One region of the Streptococcus sp. BS35b genome, then DNA from elsewhere that is predicted to be linked to it. Evidence: predicted binding sites of a transcription regulator. Region 1 holds the regulator's gene; the other holds the start of a gene.
The links. Region 1 encodes Rex, which represses fermentation and respiration genes when NADH is low (regulators of the CRP and FNR family bind a similar motif). Its sites were predicted from a motif close to TTGTGAANTANTTCACAA; they were not measured.
Positions count from the first base shown of each region.

Region 2: the regulator Rex is predicted to act here: its motif matches at 6,677-6,694, upstream of adhE (bifunctional acetaldehyde-CoA/alcohol dehydrogenase).

Region 1 is NZ_ALKH01000001.1:119,480-129,644, forward strand. It holds gene pcrA (DNA helicase PcrA) at 1-1,274, shown strand, start outside; gene radC (RadC family protein) at 1,317-1,997, shown strand; gene HMPREF1149_RS02825 (gamma-glutamyl-gamma-aminobutyrate hydrolase family protein) at 1,994-2,683, opposite strand; gene HMPREF1149_RS02830 (redox-sensing transcriptional repressor Rex) at 2,699-3,340, opposite strand; gene HMPREF1149_RS02835 (DUF4649 family protein) at 3,434-3,637, opposite strand; gene HMPREF1149_RS02840 (DUF1831 domain-containing protein) at 3,644-3,991, opposite strand; gene HMPREF1149_RS02845 (cysteine desulfurase family protein) at 3,996-5,111, opposite strand; gene HMPREF1149_RS02850 (ribose-phosphate diphosphokinase) at 5,121-6,080, opposite strand; gene HMPREF1149_RS02855 (CYTH domain-containing protein) at 6,192-6,761, opposite strand; gene HMPREF1149_RS02860 (GTP pyrophosphokinase) at 6,890-7,561, shown strand; gene HMPREF1149_RS02865 (NAD kinase) at 7,545-8,363, shown strand; gene HMPREF1149_RS02870 (RluA family pseudouridine synthase) at 8,360-9,256, shown strand; gene pta (phosphate acetyltransferase) at 9,300-10,165, shown strand, end outside.
Region 2 is NZ_ALKH01000015.1:5,212-15,376, forward strand. It holds gene gap (type I glyceraldehyde-3-phosphate dehydrogenase) at 1-653, opposite strand, end outside; gene HMPREF1149_RS0102240 (ABC transporter permease) at 819-2,120, opposite strand; gene HMPREF1149_RS10300 (ABC transporter ATP-binding protein) at 2,089-2,772, opposite strand; gene HMPREF1149_RS10305 (helix-turn-helix domain-containing protein) at 2,948-3,859, opposite strand; gene adhE (bifunctional acetaldehyde-CoA/alcohol dehydrogenase) at 3,992-6,643, opposite strand; gene HMPREF1149_RS10315 (MORN repeat-containing protein) at 6,939-7,352, opposite strand; gene HMPREF1149_RS10320 (low molecular weight protein-tyrosine-phosphatase) at 7,339-7,782, opposite strand; gene yajC (preprotein translocase subunit YajC) at 7,830-8,150, opposite strand; gene tkt (transketolase) at 8,268-10,165, opposite strand, start outside.

The DNA.
Region 1 (10,165 bases):
GTACTCAAAACTTCCTCCACAAAGACTTTGCAGTTCTCTATCGAACTAACGCCCAGTCTCGTACCATTGAGGAAGCCCTGCTCAAGTCCAATATTCCTTATACTATGGTTGGCGGAACCAAGTTCTACAGTCGTAAGGAAATCCGAGATATTATCGCTTATCTTAACCTCATTGCCAATTTGAGTGATAATATCAGTTTTGAGCGTATTATCAACGAGCCTAAACGTGGAATTGGGCCAGGTACTGTTGAGAAAATTCGCGACTTTGCCAATATGCAAGAGATGTCTATGCTGGATGCTTCAGCTAATATCATGCTGTCTGGCATCAAAGGAAAAGTAGCCCAGTCTATCTGGGATTTTGCCAATATGATTCTGGATTTGCGGGAGCAACTGGATCAATTAACCATCACCGAGCTGGTGGAGGCTGTTCTAGAAAAAACAGGTTATGTCGATATTCTTAATGCTCAAGCAACCTTGGAAAGTAAGGCGCGGGTTGAAAATATCGAGGAATTTCTATCTGTTACCAAGAATTTTGACGACAATCCTGATAGTCAAGAAGAGGAAACAGGTTTGGACAAACTCAGTCGTTTCTTGAATGACCTTGCCCTGATTGCGGATACGGATTCAGGCAGTCAGGAGACATCAGAAGTGACCTTAATGACCTTGCACGCAGCTAAGGGACTTGAGTTCCCAGTTGTCTTTATCATTGGGATGGAGGAAAATGTCTTTCCACTTAGCCGTGCAGCTGAGGATCCTGATGAACTGGAAGAAGAACGCCGTTTGGCCTATGTAGGAATTACGCGTGCGGAGAAAATTCTCTATCTGACCAATGCCAACTCACGCTTGCTTTTTGGTCGTACTAGCTACAATCGTCCAACTCGTTTTATCAATGAAATCAGTTCGGATTTGCTTGAGTATCAAGGTTTGGCCCGTCCAGCGAATACTAGCTTTAAAGCCTCTTATAGCAGTGGTGGGATTGCTTTCGGTCAAGGTATGAGTTTGGCTCAAGCGCTTCAAGAACGGAAACGCAATGCTGCACCAAGCTCTATCCAGTCAAGTGGTCTTCTGTTTGGACAGTTTACATCCGGAAATAAAAAAGATTCAAGCGATACCAACTGGTCTATTGGAGATATTGCACTTCACAAGAAATGGGGAGAGGGTACTGTTCTGGAAGTCTCTGGTAGCGGTGATACTCAGGAATTGAAAATCAATTTCCCAGAAGTCGGTCTGAAAAAACTCTTAGCTAGTGTAGCCCCAATTGAGAAAAAAATCTAATTTTCCATCCTTCTCACGAATAATAAAGTGAGGAGGATTTTTATGTACAGTATTTCATTCCAAGAAGATTCACTCTTGCCTAGAGAAAGACTAGTTAAAGAAGGAGTAGAGGCTCTGAGCAATCAAGAATTACTAGCTATTCTGCTCAGAACTGGAACTCGTCAGGCCAATGTTTTTGAAATTGCTCAGAAAGTCTTGAATAGTCTGACCAGTCTAACCGATTTGAAAAAAATGACCCTGCAGGAATTGCAGAGTTTGTCTGGTATTGGACGGATTAAGGCCATTGAATTACAAGCGGTGATTGAACTAGGGCATCGTATTCACAAACACGAAACTCTTGAGATGGAAAGTATTCTCAGCAGTCAAAAGCTAGCCAAGAAAATGCAACAGGAACTTGGCGACAAAAAACAAGAGCACCTAGTGGCGCTCTATCTCAATACTCAAAATCAAATCATCCATCAGCAAACTATTTTTATCGGATCTGCGACACGCAGCATTGCTGAACCACGGGAAATTCTTCACTATGCTTTGAAGCATATGGCTACCTCAGTGATTCTCGTTCACAATCATCCATCTGGTGCCGTATCTCCTAGTCGAAATGATGACCATGTCACTAAGCTAGTCAAGGAAGCCTGCGAACTGATGGGGATCGTTTTCTTGGACCACCTGATTGTCTCGCACTCGGATTACTTTAGTTACCGTGAAAAGACGGATCTAATCTAGAGTTCGTTAACAACATAGTCAAATAGCGTTTTATCTTTGGGGCGATTTTCAAATAGAAATTCTGGATGCCATTGGACACCAAGGTAAGGAAAGCCATCCGTAGTTGTCACTGCCTCAATGATTCCATCTTTAGGATCATGTGCTACAACCTTAAGATTAGGAGCTAGATCTTTAATACTCTGGTGGTGGAAGGAGTTGATATGAGAGATTTCTCCATAGATTTCTCGGAGAATTGTATCAGGTTCCGTTACGAGGCGTTGTGTTGTGTATTCGGCTGAACAGTCCTGCCAATGATCCTCTATATCTTGGTGAAGCGTACCTCCCATAGCGACATTGAAAAGCTGAGTACCACGGCAAACAGAGAAAATTGGTTTCTTCTGTTTAATCGCTTCTCTGATAAGGGCTAATTCAAAAATATCTCTTTGAAGATGGTAGTCATCGCTGTCAATGGTTTTAGGCTCACCATAGTATTTTGGATCAACATTTTGCCCACCCGTTAGGATGAGCTTATCAATGATACTGATGTAATAGGCAGCCATTTCTTGATCACCAATCGGTAGGATGATTGGAATTCCGCCAGCGTCCTTGACTCCTTCAACAAAGCCCTTTGCTGCATAGCTCATCATGATGTCATCATCTGGATGAGCTTTTTCATTTCCTGTAATCCCAATAACTGGTTTTTTCATAAATGCTTTCGCTTTCTAATCCTCTTTACGCATAAAATAGAGGAGGGTTTGGAGTTCGCTTGTCAAATCGACATACTGAACAACCACATCTTTTGGAAGGTGAAGGTGAACAGGGGAAAAACTGAGAATACCTTTTATACCTGCATCGACCAAAAGATTGGCAACTTCTTGTGATTTAACACTTGGAACAGTTAGGATAGCAGTTTTAACATCTGCTTCTTTGATTTTTTCTTTAATTTGAGAGATACCATAGATTGGAATTCCATCAGGTGTTTGGGTTCCGACTTCTGGATGGTCATCTAGGTCAAATGCCATGATGATTTTCATCTTGTTACGCTCATGGAAGCGATAGTGGAGAAGGGCATGCCCCATATTTCCAATCCCAACCAGCATAACATTCGTAATTGAGTTATCATTTAGGAGGTCAGCAAAAAAAGTCATCAGTTTTTTAACATCATAACCAAAACCACGACGACCTAGTTCGCCAAAATAGGAAAAATCACGACGAACAGTCGCAGAGTCGATACCGATAGCCTCTGCAATTTGCTTGGAATTGGCACGTTCGATTTTTTCTGCATGAAATCTCTTGAAAATTCGATAGTAGAGAGAGAGTCTTTTTGCTGTTGCTTTTGGAATAGCAGACTGTTTATCTTTCACAAAACCACAACCTTTCTATTCTTCTATTTTATAGAAACATTGTGAAAAAATCAACAAAAACAAGAAAAAACTAAGAAAATCTTAGTTTTAGTCTTAAAAATTAGCTTGTGATAGAAAACGGTAGAGATCTCCGACCAATCCTTGATAGATAACTTTATCATCAAAGGTTAATGAGGTAACTAGGAATGTATCTGGAAGAGTTACACAACCTGATAGAGATAACATAAGCTCTTCGTAATCCTTATATTCAAGTGTACGTTCTACGTGATAGTTATCTTGGTAGGTAAGTCGATACATAGCCATTTATCTTTCTTCTTTTGTGAAGATTCCGCGTTCTACAAGGCTGTCCATGAGGAAGTAGAATTTCTCCTGATGAATGTGGTGGTCTTCTGATTTAAAGATATTCACCAAACGAAGGCCAGATTTGTCAGTGATGTTGAGTTTAGCACCTGTAAGGTCTTTGTTGATGATGATTTTTAGCTTGAAACCTTCACCGCTGTTGGGTACTTTTTCAAGTAGACGAGTCAGTTCGAAGTTTCCAACTTTTGTTTCAAAGAAAGTATTATCTTTCAGTGTGAACTTTTTGACAGTTGGGCTAAGTGTGTAGTCGTAGCGGCAGTTTTGTAGTTTAATGGTTTTTTCGAATGCCATTAGATTAATCTCCAATAATATTTTTTAAGGTTTGTGCGAGTTGTTTCAGTTCTTCTTCGGTGTTAAGAGGAGAGAGACTGATACGGATAGATTCTTTCAAACGATGCGAATCTGGTCCATAAAATGCTTCAAGTACATGACTGGTTTGCACAATACCAGCAGTACAAGCTGAACCGGTAGAAATTGAAATTCCTTCAAGATCTAACCGTAGCAAGAGCAAATCATTTTTTTGGCCAGGAAAGCCAATGTTGACAACATAAGGTAGTTGGTGGTTGCATTCATTGAGATAGTAGTCTAAATCAGCAATTTCTTCTAAAAAAGCAGATTTGAGTGCGCTTAGTTTTTGGTAATGCTTAGCTTGGTCATTTAAATCCTCTTTGAGAGCAGCGACCATACCTACAATGGCAGCAAGATTTTCTGTTCCAGCCCGTTTCTTTTGTTCTTGGTCCCCACCGTGAAGATAGGAATCAAAGTCCGCGGAAGAAGCATAAAGAAAGCCGATTCCCTTTGGTCCATGGAATTTGTGGGCAGAAGCACTGAGGAAATCAATTCCCAATTCCTCAGGATGGATAGGAACTTTTCCGATAGCTTGAACAGCATCTACATGATAAGCCGCAGGATGCTCTTTTAAAACACGTCCAATCTCAGCGATAGGTAAGAGACTGCCCGTTTCATTATTAGCATACATAGTGGAAACGAGAATAGTATCGTCACGTAAGGCCTCTTGAATTTGCTGGGCAGTAATTTCTTGATTTACCGGTTTGATGATGGTTGCTTCAAAGCCAAAATGTTGCACCAGATAATTGATAGTCTCAAGCACAGAATGGTGCTCAATAGCTGTCGTAATGATATGTTTTCCACGATTTTGATGACGGAGACAATAGCCGATAATAGCAGTATTGTTACTTTCTGTACCGCCAGACGTGAAAAAGATATGTTGAGGTTTTGTTCCTAGTAAGAGGGCTAAGTCTTGACGAGCTTCTCGCAAGAGTTTGCCAGCCTGCCGACCATGACTATGAATACTAGAAGGATTACCATGAGTTTCTTGCATGACCTTGGTCATTTCAGAAATAGCTACTGCTGACATAGGAGTCGTAGCAGCATTGTCCAAATAAATCAAAGAATCACCTTATTTCTTTTTGTTGTAAGCAAAGAGCGGGCTGACTGGTTTTCTTTCATGGATGCGGACGATAGCATCACCAATTAATTCGCTAGCGGTAATGTAACATACATTTTCTGGAGTTCTTTCTTTGGTTGCTACCGAGTCTGTCACGAGGATTTCTTTGATGTTTGTAGCATCAAGGAGGTCTGCTGCACCTTCAACAAATAAACCGTGACTGGATACTGCATAAATCTCAGTTGCACCTTCACGTTCAACGATTTTGGCTGCTTCAGAGAAAGTACGACCAGTATTTAGGATATCGTCAATCAAGATAGCCTTTTTGCCTTCAACATCCCCAATGATATAGCCTTCGTTACGATCAGAATCATCTTGCGCGTAGTCAATGATAGCGATAGGAGCATCAAGGTATTCAGCCAAACTACGAGCACGTTTAACACCAGAGTTCTTTGGACTAACAACAACAACATCAGAGCCAAGAAGTCCTTTATCACAGTAGTGCTTAGCAAATAGAGGAACAGTATAAAGATTATCTACAGGAATATCAAAGAAACCTTGGACCTGAACAGCGTGGAGGTCCAGCGTTAGAACACGGCTTACACCAGCTTTGACAAGCATATTGGCAACTAGTTTTGCAGTGAGGGGTTCGCGAGAAGAAGCGATACGATCCTGACGCGCATAACCAAAGTAAGGAAGGACAACGTTGATACTATGAGCACTTGCACGTACACAAGCGTCAACCATGATTAACAACTCCATCAAGTGGTTGCTAACAGGGTAGCTGGTTGACTGGATGATGTAGACATCGTAACCACGGACACTTTCTTCAATGTTGACCTGGATTTCGCCGTCAGAAAATTGTCGAGAGGATAATTTCCCGAGAGGTACACCAACTGTATCCGCAATCTTTTGAGCGATTTCATGGTTAGAGTTTAGGGTGAAAAGTTTCATGTTGTTTCTATCTGACATTATAGACCGTCCTCTGTAAACTTTGCGAATCTTCTTTGAGAAAGCTTTGTTTTCCAAAGCCAGATTCTTTTATTTTTATCTTTTCTATTTTACCAAAAAAAGGAGATTATTTCAGCTTTTTTTCATGCTTTTAATAAAACGAATTAATTTTGAAGGAGCTTTCTGATAGGTTATCTGATTTTCATCTAAAAATCTCTTAAAATCAGCTTTCCCTTTTTCATGGTCGGTGACTTCAAGCTCGAGTTCATAGTCCGTCTGGTCAAAGTATCGACTTTCATCTAAGGCCATTAAGCCAATCTCAGTTTTCATTTCATAACGAAGGGTGGAAAGGCAGCCTAGAACAAGCCAGTCATGGCTTTCGATGTCAATCTTAGCGAGCTTCTCTAGAACGAGCCCTTGAGGTAGTTTTTGTTTTCCTAGGTAAGATTCAGCTTCTGGAAGAGTTAGTTTCTGGTTGTATTCCATATTTCCTACAGTTTGAGGCACTTTTAAGGTCAATTCCGCCCAATCTGAAAAGGTGCGAATGCGCATGGCAACCTTCTTTTCACGCAATTGGAAATCTGGCGTGTCAATGTAGTAGTTCTTCTGAAGAACGGGTTGGATATGGGAAAACTGTTTTTTTAGATGATCATATTCCTCTTTTTTCAGAAGTGTTTTCAATTCTATTTCTAAATGTTTCATTTTTTCAACCTTTTCTATATCTTTGAAAGCGATTTATGGTATAATGGACAATGTATTTATTGTATACGAATGTATTGAAAAAATCAAAGATTTTCGACAGAGCAATCAAACATTACAAGGGAGAGAGTATGACCATAGAATGGGAAGAATTTTTAGATCCTTACATTCAGGCTGTTGGTGAATTGAAGATTAAACTTCGAGGAATTCGCAAACAGTATCGTAAGCAAAACAAGCATTCTCCGATTGAGTTTGTAACGGGTCGTGTCAAACCGATTGAAAGCATCAAAGAAAAGATGGCTCGTCGAGGAATTACATATGCAAGTCTGGAACATGATCTGCAAGACATTGCTGGTTTACGTGTCATGGTTCAGTTTGTTGATGATGTGGAAGAAGTTGTTGCAATTCTACGTAAACGCCAAGATATGAGAGTCGTTCAGGAACGAGATTATATTACTCATCGTAAGGCTTCGGGTTATCGTTCTTATCACGTGGTTGTCGAGTACACGGTTGATACGATCAACGGGGCGAAGACGATTTTGGCGGAGATTCAAATACGGACTTTAGCCATGAATTTCTGGGCTACGATTGAACACTCGCTCAATTATAAATATCAGGGCGATTTTCCAGAAGAAATCAGGAAAAGACTGGAAATCACGGCCAAAATAGCCTATCAACTGGATGAAGAAATGGGTAAGATTCGTGACGATATCCAGGAAGCGCAGGCTCTCTTTGATCCATTGAGCAGAAAACTAAACGATGGTGTAGGAAATAGTGACGATACAGATGAAGAATACAGGTAAACGAGTTGACCTCATAGCAAATAGAAAGCCACAAAGTCAGAAGGTCTTGCATGAGCTGAGGGAAAAACTCAAGAAACAACATTTTATACTGAACGATACCAATCCCGACATCGTCATTTCGATTGGTGGTGACGGGATGCTTTTGTCTGCCTTTCACAAGTATGAGAATCAGTTAGACAAAGTTCGATTTGTAGGTGTTCATACAGGGCATTTGGGATTTTACACAGATTATCGTGATTTTGAGCTGGATCAGTTGGTGACCAATCTTCTGCTAGACACTGGTGCCAAAGTTTCCTATCCTGTTTTGAATGTCAAGGTAACGCTTGAAAATGGAGAGGTGAAAATCTTCCGTGCTTTAAATGAAGCGAGTATCCGTCGATCAGACCGGACCATGGTGGCAGATATCATCATTAACCATGTTCCGTTCGAGAGATTTCGTGGAGATGGAGTGACTGTTTCAACGCCGACGGGAAGTACTGCCTACAACAAGTCCTTGGGTGGAGCTGTCTTGCATCCGACCATTGAAGCCTTGCAGTTGACGGAGATAGCGAGTCTTAACAACCGAGTCTATCGCACTTTGGGCTCATCAATCATTATTCCCAAAAAAGATAAGATTGAACTCTTACCGACACGCAATGATTACCATACGATATCAGTCGATAACAGCGTCTATTCATTCCGTAATATAGAACGAATTGAGTATCAAATCGACCATCACAAGATTCACTTCGTAGCGACTCCAAGTCACACTAGTTTCTGGAATCGTGTCAAAGATGCCTTCATCGGCGAGGTGGATGAATGAGGTTCGAATTTACCGCAGATGAGCACGTCAAAGTCAAAACTTTCCTCAAGAAACATGAGGTTTCCAAGGGACTTTTGGCTAAGATTAAGTTTCGAGGTGGGGCTATTCTGGTCAATGGCCAACCTCAAAATGCGACTTATCTCTTAGATATTGGAGACAGGGTGACTATTGATATTCCTGCAGAGGAAGGGTTTGAGAGCCTGGACGCAATCAATCGTCCACTCGATATCTTGTATGAGGATGATCATTTTCTGGTTTTGAATAAGCCTTATGGAGTGGCTTCCATCCCCAGTGTCAATCATTCCAATACCATTGCCAATTTTATCAAGGGCTACTATGTTAAACAGGAATATGAAAATCAGCAAGTTCACATCGTGACTAGGCTTGATAGAGATACTTCTGGTTTGATGCTTTTTGCCAAACACGGCTACGCTCATGCACGTTTAGACAAGCAGTTGCAACGAAAGTCTATCGAAAAACGGTATTTTGCTTTAGTTAAAGGAGCTGGTGTCTTGGAGCCTGAAGGGGAGATTATTGCCCCGATTGCGCGTGATGAAGATTCCATTATCACGAGACGGGTTGCCAAAGGTGGGAAATACGCTCATACGTCTTACAAAGTTGTAGCGTCTTATGGAAATATTCACCTAGTTGATATTCGCCTGCATACTGGGCGAACCCACCAAATCCGAGTGCATTTTTCTCATATTGGTTTTCCTTTGTTGGGAGACGATCTCTATGGAGGCGGCCTAGACGATGGGATTCAACGCCAGGCCTTGCATTGTCATTATTTATCTTTTTATCATCCCTTTCTAGAGCAAGATTTGCAGCTAGAAAGCCCCTTACCGGATGATTTCAGCAATCTTATTACTCAGTTATCAACTAATACTCTTTAAAATCTATCTGGAGTATAATTTATTTTCTTAAAGGAGAAAACTCATGGAAGTTTTTGAAAATCTCAAAGCCAACCTAGTTGGCAAAAATGCTCGTATTGTTCTCCCTGAAGGAGAAGAACCTCGTATTCTTCAGGCAACAAAACGCTTGGTAAAAGAAACAGAAGTTGTTCCTGTTTTGCTTGGGAACCCAGAAAAAATTAAAATTTATCTCGAAATCGAGGGGATCATGGATGGTTATGAAGTGATTGATCCCCAACACTATCCTCAATTTGAAGAAATGGTTGCTGCCTTGGTAGAGCGTCGTAAGGGTAAAATGACTGAAGAAGAAGCGCGCAAAGTTTTGGTTGAAGATGTCAACTACTTTGGTGTGATGCTAGTATACTTGGGATTGGTTGACGGTATGGTGTCAGGAGCTATTCACTCAACTGCCTCAACAGTTCGCCCAGCCCTACAAATCATTAAAACTCGTCCAAACGTTACTCGTACGTCAGGTGCTTTCCTCATGGTACGTGGTACGGAACGTTACCTATTTGGAGATTGTGCCATTAATATCAATCCAGATGCAGAAGCCTTGGCTGAAATTGCCATCAACTCAGCAATTACAGCTAAAATGTTTGGTATTGAACCTAAAATTGCTATGCTAAGCTATTCTACTAAAGGTTCAGGATTTGGTGAAAGTGTTGATAAGGTAGTGGAAGCTACTAAAATTGCTCACGATTTGCGTCCTGACCTTGAAATCGATGGAGAATTGCAATTTGATGCGGCCTTCCACCCTGAAACTGCAGCATTGAAAGCTCCAGGAAGTAACGTTGCTGGGCAAGCAACTGTCTTTATCTTCCCTGGTATCGAAGCGGGGAATATTGGCTATAAGATTGCAGAACGTCTTGGTGGCTTCGCGGCTGTAGGTCC
Region 2 (10,165 bases), on a different contig from region 1:
ATTGCTTTAGCAGCACCAGTTGAGTTAGGAACGATGTTAGCTGCAGCAGCACGAGCACGGCGAAGGTCACCTTTACGGTGTGGTCCATCAAGAACCATTTGGTCACCAGTGTAACCGTGGATAGTAGTCATCAAACCTTCAACGATACCGAAGTTGTCATGAAGAGCTTTAGCCATTGGAGCCAAACAGTTTGTAGTACATGAAGCACCTGAGATAACTGTTTCAGTACCATCAAGAATATCATGGTTAGTGTTAAATACAACTGTTTTAACATCTGATCCACCAGGAGCAGTGATAACAACTTTCTTAGCACCACCAGCGTGCAAGTGTTTTTCAGCAGCTGCTTTAGTAGCAAAGAAACCAGTTGCTTCAAGAACGATTTCTACACCGTCGTTAGCCCAGTCGATTTGTTCTGGATCACGTTCAGCAGAAACTTTAACGAATTTACCGTTAACTTCAAATCCGCCTTCTTTAACTTCTACAGTACCGTCGAAACGACCTTGAGTTGTATCGTATTTCAACAAGTGTGCAAGCATCACTGGATCTGTAAGGTCGTTGATGCGAGTAACTTCAACACCTTCTACGTTTTGGATACGGCGGAAAGCAAGACGACCGATACGTCCGAAACCGTTAATACCAACTTTAACTACCATTAGTGATTTCCTCCTTATGAAAATCATGAAAATTTTATTGTGAAAAGAGTAACTTGAATCACTACAAATCACCTTTCAACACACCTATTATATAACTATTTGAGTTTAATTGCAAGTATGGGCGTCGATTTTCTCTGTCAGTTTCTTTTTGATAAACTTCTTTCCCTACTCATAGCGTAAGGATTCCACTGGATCCATTTTACTAATCTTACGTGCTGGGAAGTAGGCTGAAATATAGCCAAGAAACAAAGCAAAAATAAGAGTTCCTGAAACGGAGAGAAGATTTAATTCAAAAACTTTAGAGATAGACGGATAGAAATGGTGGACAATAATATTCGCTAGGCTTCCTAGTCCTTGTGCAATGATAAAGGCTATTAGCAAGGCGATCCCTACAATCCAAAGAGCTTCGTAGATAAAGATTCCTTTCACATCTCTATTTTGATAGCCAACCGCCTTCATGATACCAATTTCCTTAGAACGTTGCATGATATTGATGTAAATAATGATCCCTATCATAACTGCTGCCACCACAATCGCTTGTGAAGAAAGCACAATCAGTAATCCCTGAATGACACGAATAAAGGTAATCACAATATCAAGAACGGCCTGTTGAGAAAGAACTGTATACTTCTTATTTTTCTGCAATTCTTCTATTACTGTTTTCGTACGAGAAGGATCTTTAAGTTCCAGAATAAAATAGGATACAGCCTTTGTAAATTCAGCTTCTTTTAAAATAGTTTCCATCTGGTTGGAAGCCATGAAACTATTGCTATCCTCTGCATCATCTTCGTCATTGATGACACGCACAATATGAGTTTGAAAACCTGCCAACTTGCTACCTTCAGCAGCATTTTCTACAATGGTTGCTGAAACTGGCTTGCCAATAACATCACTAGCTGTCAGATTTTCCCCTGTTTGTTCATTCCAATTTTTGAGCAAACTCATCGGAATCGTCAATCCCTGCTCGTTAACATCCGTATAAAGAGTGCCTGCTAACACTTTTTCTTTTTCATTGCTACTAACAGAAATACTTGTATCTTCATACAAACTCACGACTTGAGCATAAGAAGGCATAGATTGGCTAAATTCTACTTCGTGTCCGTCTATGCTAATCTTTGACATGGTCATGCCAAAAGGACTTTCTAGATATTTAATATTTTCTTTCCCAATCGTATCCACGATATAGTTCTTGTCATCTTGGTTCAAAAAACCTCTGCCAGCAACACTAGGATTCAGTGCAATCTGAACTTGGGAAGGGAGCTTCCCCCCGTTGGTATTTTCATCAATCATCGAAATTAAGGCATTTCCTAACCCAAACGAAATCAATACACCTACAAAACCAATCGAGGTCGCTACTGCAATCAGCAAGTTACGCCACTTTCTTTCCAAAAAGTTACTTAAAGAAAGTTTGAATTTGTTTTTAAAGGACAACCCTTTATTTTTTGACTTCTTCAACGACTTCACCATCCTTCATTTTGATAATCACATCTGCATATTCAGTAACCTCTGGGTTATGAGTAACAATCAGTACTGTTTTCCCAGCTTGGGCCAAATTTTTGAACACTTCTAAAACCATCTCTTGAGATTGAGAATCGAGCGATCCAGTTGGTTCATCAGCTACAATCATATCTGGTTGGTTTACCAGAGCACGCGCAATGGCTACACGTTGTTTTTGTCCACCAGAGAGCTGTTTAACATTCTTAGCCATAAAAGGCTCCATCCCTAAATTATGAAGTTGTTCTTGGGCTATTCTTGTCATTTCTTTATCCGATAAATCTTTGACATAGAGAGGCAACTTAACATTATCCAAAACAGATTGATGGGGGATGAGATTGAAGTTTTGAAAGACAAACCCAATGTTGTCTTTGCGAAATTGCGTCAATTCAACCTCTGACAATTCCTTGAGAGACTCTCCTTTAAAGTCTAAAATTCCCTCGTACTCCCTATCTAAACCGCTGATAATATTTAATAGACTGGTTTTTCCACATCCTGACGGACCATAAATCGCAGTGATTTTCCCTTCAGCAATCTGTAGGTTAATATTCCTTAGAGCCTGCTCTTTATTATTCCCATCCAAGACGTAAAATTTTGAAATATTTTTAATGGATAAAATGGACATTACAATCTCCTTTAATCACTTCTGATATCGTGTACCGATACAAACTACAATAAACAATGCTAATATAAATTAATCTAACAGAATCAGATTCAAAAAAATTCCTTCTTTTTTCGAATTTATTGTAACAAAAAAGCGACATTCCCCCAATGACAGAAATGTCACTCCTATAAACTCTTTAACGATATCTTTCTAGATCCTCCGTCCATTCATTGTCTAAACTAACGATTAACTTCTCATTTCCAAACATTCTCGCCATCATTTTTGCTTCTTCATACTTTTGTTTGGCTGTTTCATAATCCATCTGAATATAATATTTCCACTCCACCATCAAGACAATTGGTTGTTTTTGAAAATCTCGTGTTTTCTGTCCTATTTTATTTAAGGTCTCAACTGCTCTCTTAAAATAATGAAACAGCCCCATAATTTCTATACAAGCTAAAGAAGCTAACAAGGAATCTCTAAGCAAGTCCAAACAATCGAACTCTATCTTATCAACCTGAGAACTTAATTTGTCATGAAAACAAAGAATGGTTTCATGCTCAGACTTTTTTATCTCACCCTCGTTTAAACCATCCATTAACTGACAGTTGAAATACAGTCTCAATTTCAACAATTCCTCAGCCCTGTATACATCTCTGGATAGTAAGTCTTGAAAACTGTCCTCAATCACACTACTTCCATATAAGGAATTACTAGTCATTCTCACTGCATCTATAGCTTGAAGACAATCCACTAGCACTTTCTCATCACGTGGCAAATCATCATAAAAACATTCAAAAATCTCATCAAAATATTTTTCCTTTCGTTCCTGCAACTCTTTGTCTCCATAGTCAGGATGATGATGAAGAAAGTATTTTAATTCTTGATAACGCTTCGGTAATTCCTTATAGTCTGGCATCAAGACATACGATGGAATACCTAGCCTATCCGCAATATATTCCAGTGTTTTTATCGTAGGACGAAACTCTCCCTTTTCAATGCGCACCAACTGACGAACGGACAACTCTGACTCATCTCCACAAAAAACTGGACGACTAAGACCCTTCTCCTCTCTAAGGAGTCTTACCTTTTCCCCTAAATCATTCATCTCTTACATTTCTCCCTCGGCTCAACACAAAAACTTTGATAGTCAAACAAATATATACACTTATTATAACATTTTTCAAGAAAATGTACAAAAAAGAGACAGGATAACTCCTGTCTCTAGGCTGATAAACGATTATTTACGACGTCCTGGACGTTCTTTATAACCATAGTAAGCATCTGCCATGATTTCTTCCATGTCAGCTACCATTGGTAAGCGTGGGTTTGCAGGTGAACATTGATCTTCGTAAGCAAGTAAGGCAATCTCATGCAAGCTGTCTTTCCAAGTTTTTTCATCGATACCAAAGCCTTTGAAGTTCATTGTGATTCCAACTGCTTCACCAAGATCGTAAACTGCTTTGGCATAAGCTTCAACCGCTTCTTCTGGTGTTGAGCAAGGAAGACCTAGCATACGAGCGATATCTTGGAATTTTTCATCAGCTTTCCAGTAATTGTACTTAGGCCATGTTGTAGTTTTAGATGGACGAGTTCCATTATAACGGATAACATAAGGAAGTAAAATAGCATTTGTACGTCCGTGAATGGTGTGGTGAACAGCACCAATCTTATGCGCCATTGAGTGACTCATTCCAAGGAAGGCATTTGCAAAGGCCATACCAGCCATTGTAGAGGCATTATGCATCTTTTCACGGGCTTCTGGGTCAGCTGTTTTTACAGATTTTTCCAAGTATTTGAAGACTAACTTGATGGTTTGAAGAGCAATACCATCTGTATAGTCATTGGCAAAGTTAGAAGTATAAGCTTCAGTTGCGTGTGTCAAGACATCCATACCTGTGTCAGCAGCAATAAATGCTGGAACAGATTCTACCAAAGCAGGGTCAACAATTGCAATGGTTGGTGTCAAAGCGTAGTCAGTGATTGGGTATTTCCGGTTGTTTGCCTTGTCAGAGATAACTGCAAACGGTGTTACTTCTGAACCTGTACCAGATGTTGTTGGAATACCGATATATTGTGCTTTCTTACCAAGTGATGGGAATTTGAAGGCACGTTTGCGGATATCCATGAATTTTTGAACGAGGTCACCGAAGTCAACGTCTGGCTGTTCATAGAACATCCACATACCTTTAGCTGCATCCATTGGTGAACCACCACCAAGGGCAATGATAGTGTCTGGTTCAAACGAACGCATTACTTCAACACCACGACGAACTGTTGTGATATCTGGATCTGGTTCAACATCTGAGAAGACTTGAATCGTGACTTTGTTTTTACGAAGATTCAATTGGTCAATCACGCGTTGTACAAAACCGAGTTTTTCAATTGATTTATCGGTAACAATCATGACACGTTCGATACCTTCGCAAGTTTGAAGGTATTGGATTGAGTTACGTTCGAAGTAGATTTTTGAAGGAACTTTAAACCATTGCATATTATTTCTACGTTTTCCTACTTTCTTGATGTTAAGAAGGTTGATAGCGGATACGTTATCACCAACTGAGTTGTGTCCATATGAACCACATCCAAGTGTTAATGATGGAATGAAGGCGTTGTATACATCACCGATACCACCAAAGGTAGATGGAGAGTTCCAGATAATACGCATTGCCTTTATTTCCGTACCGAAACGTTTTGCAAGAGCTTCGTCTTTTGTATGGATAGCAGCTGAGTGTCCTAGACCATTAAATTCAACCATTTGACGAGCTTTTTTAAGTCCATCTTCAGTATCTTCAGCTTTCAAAACTGCAATAACAGGTGATAATTTTTCACGAGTCAATGGTTCTTTAATTCCAACTTCTGTACATTCAGCAGCCAAGATATTTGTACCTTCTGGTACTTTGAATCCTGCTTGCTCAGCAATCCATGCTGCTGGTTTACCAACAATGTTTGGGTTCAATTTTGCACCAGCGCAGTTCTTGCTGTTAGCTTTTGCACCAAAACAGAATTCTTCCAAAAGCGCTTTTTCTTTCTTGTTGACAAAGTAAGTATGGTATGATTTGAATTCTTCTACAAATTCGTCATACACTTCTTTATCAATGATAACCGCTTGTTCTGATGCACAGACCATCCCATTATCAAATGATTTAGACATAACGATGTCATGAGCAGCTTGACGAAGGTCAGCAGATTTTTCTACATAGGCAGGAACGTTTCCGGCACCTACCCCAAGAGCTGGTTTTCCACATGAGTATGCAGCTTTAACCATAGCATTCCCACCAGTTGCGAGGATAGTCGCAACACCTTCGTGGTTCATAAGTGCCCCAGTTGCTTCCATAGATGGCTCTGTAATCCATTGAACACAGTTTTCAGGTGCACCGGCTGCGATGGCTGCATCACGAACGATTTGTGCAGCATGAGCAGAAGATTCTTGAGCTGATGGGTGGAAGGCGAAAACGATTGGGTTACGTGTCTTCAAGGCAATCAATGATTTGAAAATTGCTGTTGAAGTCGGGTTTGTTGTTGGAGTGATACCACAAATAACTCCGACCGGCTCCGCAATCTTCGTCAAACCTGTAATTGGATCATCTTCGATAACTCCAGCTGTTTTAACTCCACGCATATTGTTCACTACGTGTTCACAGGCAAATAGATTTTTTGTCGCCTTATCTTCAAATACGCCACGACCAGTTTCTTCAACTGCATGTTGTGCAAGGATACCGTGCGCGTCAAGTGCTGCAACAGACGCTTTTGCTACGATGTAGTCAACTTGCTCTTGGTTCAACTTGCGCATTTCATCAAGCGCAACCAAGGCTTTTTTCACGAGACCATCGACATGCTTTTCAGCAGCAAGTTGTTTTTCCTCTGGTGTTACTGTTTTTTTATCAGCCATATTATCCTCCATAGCCTTTAAGGATGTTATCCTTTGTTAATTTTTTCACAAGTTTATTATAACTCTTTTTTTATGCTTTGTAAACAGTTTCATAAGTATTTCACAAAGAATTTTTCTAAGTTTGTGATTTTTTTCTCAATATAGCTACGCAAGAGCGTTTCGACTGGATGATTGTGAAATTATGGAGAAAATTTTTTTATTTCACAAAGTTTTTCTAGTTGATAGTTATTTATCGAATCCAAGCACAGAAAGCGTTTTCTTCCCGGCTTTGAAAAATAGCCTCCTAACTTGGAGACTACTGTTTTTGCTGGAAAACGCCTTGTTTAAAGGTTCCTTCATAAACAACTTCTTGCTCTGTCGTCAACTTCCCTTGGCCTTCAGCCTGACCATTTACAAAGTCACCTTCGTATTTCCAACCATCTTTTGATTGGAAAGTCCCTTTTCCATTAAAGGCTCCATTATTGAAATCACCTGTATATTGGTCTCCATTTTCAAAGGTCAGAGTTCCTTGGCCATTCATTTTTCCTCGTACCAGGGTACCATCATAAACAAGGGCACCGCCATCAAGTGTCAGGGCACCCTTTTTAGGTGTATTTAGTAGAAATACTGAAAGGGCACAGAGTGCAATTACGACTACTGCAATGAACTCTAGCCTAGGGCGAGTTAGGTAAACTCTATACTTTTCATAGATTTGTTTAAGCTTTTCCATTGTCACTCTCATTTTCTAATCGATCTAGCCAGCTTTGACATCCACTTGTGATGCGAGCATAGGTTTCCTCAAAATCTCCTGTATACCAAGGATCTGGAACACTTTCAGATGCAAAAGGGTAGATCTTATACTGCAATTCCTGAGGACACATTTGACGCAGATCTGAAACGTTTGAAGCATCCATACCGATAATGTAATCAAACGATTCAAAATCTTCTCTACGAATCTGGAGTGATGTTTTGTCTTTGTCATAAGGAATCTGATACTGCCGGAAAATCCCCTGCGTTCCCTTATGAATCGGATTGCCATGTTCCCAAGATGAAGTCGCACGACTCTCAACCTGGTAATCGCTCGTCATGGATTTCATTACAAACTCTGCCATGGGGCTACGGCAGATGTTTCCTAAGCACACAAATACTATTTTTCTCATCCCTTTTCCTCTTACTTCATAGAAAAACGGGAGTGACAGGTCCCGTTTTATTCTTCGATTGCTCCGCCTTCGTCAACAACTGTTCCTTCTGGTGTCACAGCTTCTTTGAGTGGCAACACTGTCTTGATAGCAGCCAATTCAAAAGTCAAATAAACGCCATCTACATCAAGTACGATTGTTCTCTTCTCAGTGTCTACTTCATCCACTGTTCCGTAAAGGCCGCCAATTGTAATAACTTCATAGCCTTTTTGAAGTTTATTTAAGCTTTCCATACGCTTTTGAGCTTGTTTCTTTTGAGAACGTTGCATAAAGAACATCAAGGCCATCATACCTACAAGCATGATTAAAAAAGTAATATTTGGATTCATTGTTTTCTCCTTTGTCTTTTACATAGGACTACTATATCAAATTTCAGCTACTTTTACAAGGTTGTACCTTGTTTTTATGGTTATAAAAAATCAGAGCTTTCACTCTGATTTCTGCAATTATTTCAAGTTTTGAACGACTTTGACTAGATTTTCTACCGTAAATCCGTACTCTGCCAATACTTTTGGTGCTGGGGCAGATGCTCCAAAGGTATCAATACCGAGAACTGCACCATCAAGACCAACATATTTGTACCAGTTTTGAGTTGCACCCATTTCGACTGCAACACGACGGCGAACTGCATTTGGAAGGATTTCTTCCTTATAAGCTGCGTCTTGTGCGTCAAAGACATCTGTAGATGGCATGCTGACTACGCGGACTTTTGCACCTTGGCTAGCCAATTCTTTGGCAGCTGCGACAGCGAGATTGACCTCAGAACCTGTTGCAATCAAGATCGTATCAAAGTCTGCTGCATTTTCATAGACAACATAGGCACCTTTCGCAACTTTGTTAAAGTCTGTTCCTTCTTCGACAGTCAAGTTTTGACGTGTCAAGACAAGGGCAGTTGGTGTTTTCTCGCTTGTCACTGCAAGGTACCAAGCCGCTTGAGTTTCACGCGCATCTGCTGGGCGGAAAACGTTTAGATTTGGCATGGCACGGAGACCTGCTAAGTGTTCAACTGGTTCGTGAGTTGGACCATCTTCACCAACTGCGATCGAATCGTGGGTAAAAACATAAGTCACAGGAAGTCCTTGCAAGGCTGACAAGCGAACAGCTGCTTTCACATAGTCAGAAAAGACGAAGAAAGTACCACCGTATACACGAAGTCCACCATGAAGGGCCATCCCGTTCAAGATCGTTCCCATTGCAAATTCACGAACACCAAACTGAATGTTACGGTTCAAGCGATTAGCATCGTCTTGAAGTCCATCCGTTTTGATGTAAGTCATGTTTGAGTGAGCGAGGTCAGCTGATCCACCTAGGAAAGTTGGCAACTTGGCAGCGACAACGTTCAAAGCATCTTGACTTGAATTACGAGTTGCTTGAGAGAAACCATTTTCTAAGGCTGGGAAGTCTGCTGGAGTCACTTTAACTGGATCACGTCCGTCGATAATAGCTTCTACTTCTGCAGCCAGTTCTGGATACGCTTCTTTATAGTCAGCAACTAGTTTTGTCCATGCTTCATAGGCTGATGCACCACGGTCTGCAACATTTTCCTTGAAATCAGCATATACTTCAGCTGGGATTTCAAATGGTTCATAGTCCCAACCGAGGGCTTGACGAGTTGCTGCAGTTTCGTCTGCACCAAGAGGAGCACCGTGTACAGCATTGGTTCCTTGTTTGTTTGGAGAACCGTATCCAATAACAGTCTTCACTTCAATCAAAGATGGCTTTCCTGAAGCTTTAGCTGTTTCGATAGCAGCATGGATTGCTTCCAAGTCTGTTCCATCTTCAACCAAGGCTGTATGCCAGCCGTAGGCATTGTAGCGATCACGAACACTTTCTGTAAAGGAATCCTTGGTCTCACCATCCAAGTTGATGTCGTTTGAATCATAAAGAACCACCAACTTGTCAAGTTTTTGCAGGCCTGCGTATGAAGCCGCCTCACTTGAGACACCTTCCATCAAGTCTCCGTCTCCGCAGATAACGTAAGTATAGTGGTCAAAGATATTGAAGCCTTCACGGTTATACTTCGCCGCAAGGAAACGTTCTGCTTGGGCAAAACCAGTGGCAGTAGAAATCCCTTGTCCTAGAGGACCGGTTGTAGCGTCAACCCCTGCAGTGTGGCCAAATTCTGGGTGACCAGGTGTTTTGGAACCCCATTGGCGGAAGCTCTTGATTTCATCCATGCTGACATCTTCAAAACCAGAAAGGTGAAGAAGGGCATAGAGAAGCATAGATCCGTGTCCTGCTGAAAGAATAAAGCGGTCGCGGTTAATCCAATTTGGTTGGGCTGGATTGATACGAAGTTGTTTTGTAAAGAGGCTATAGGCCATTGGAGCAGCCCCCATAACCA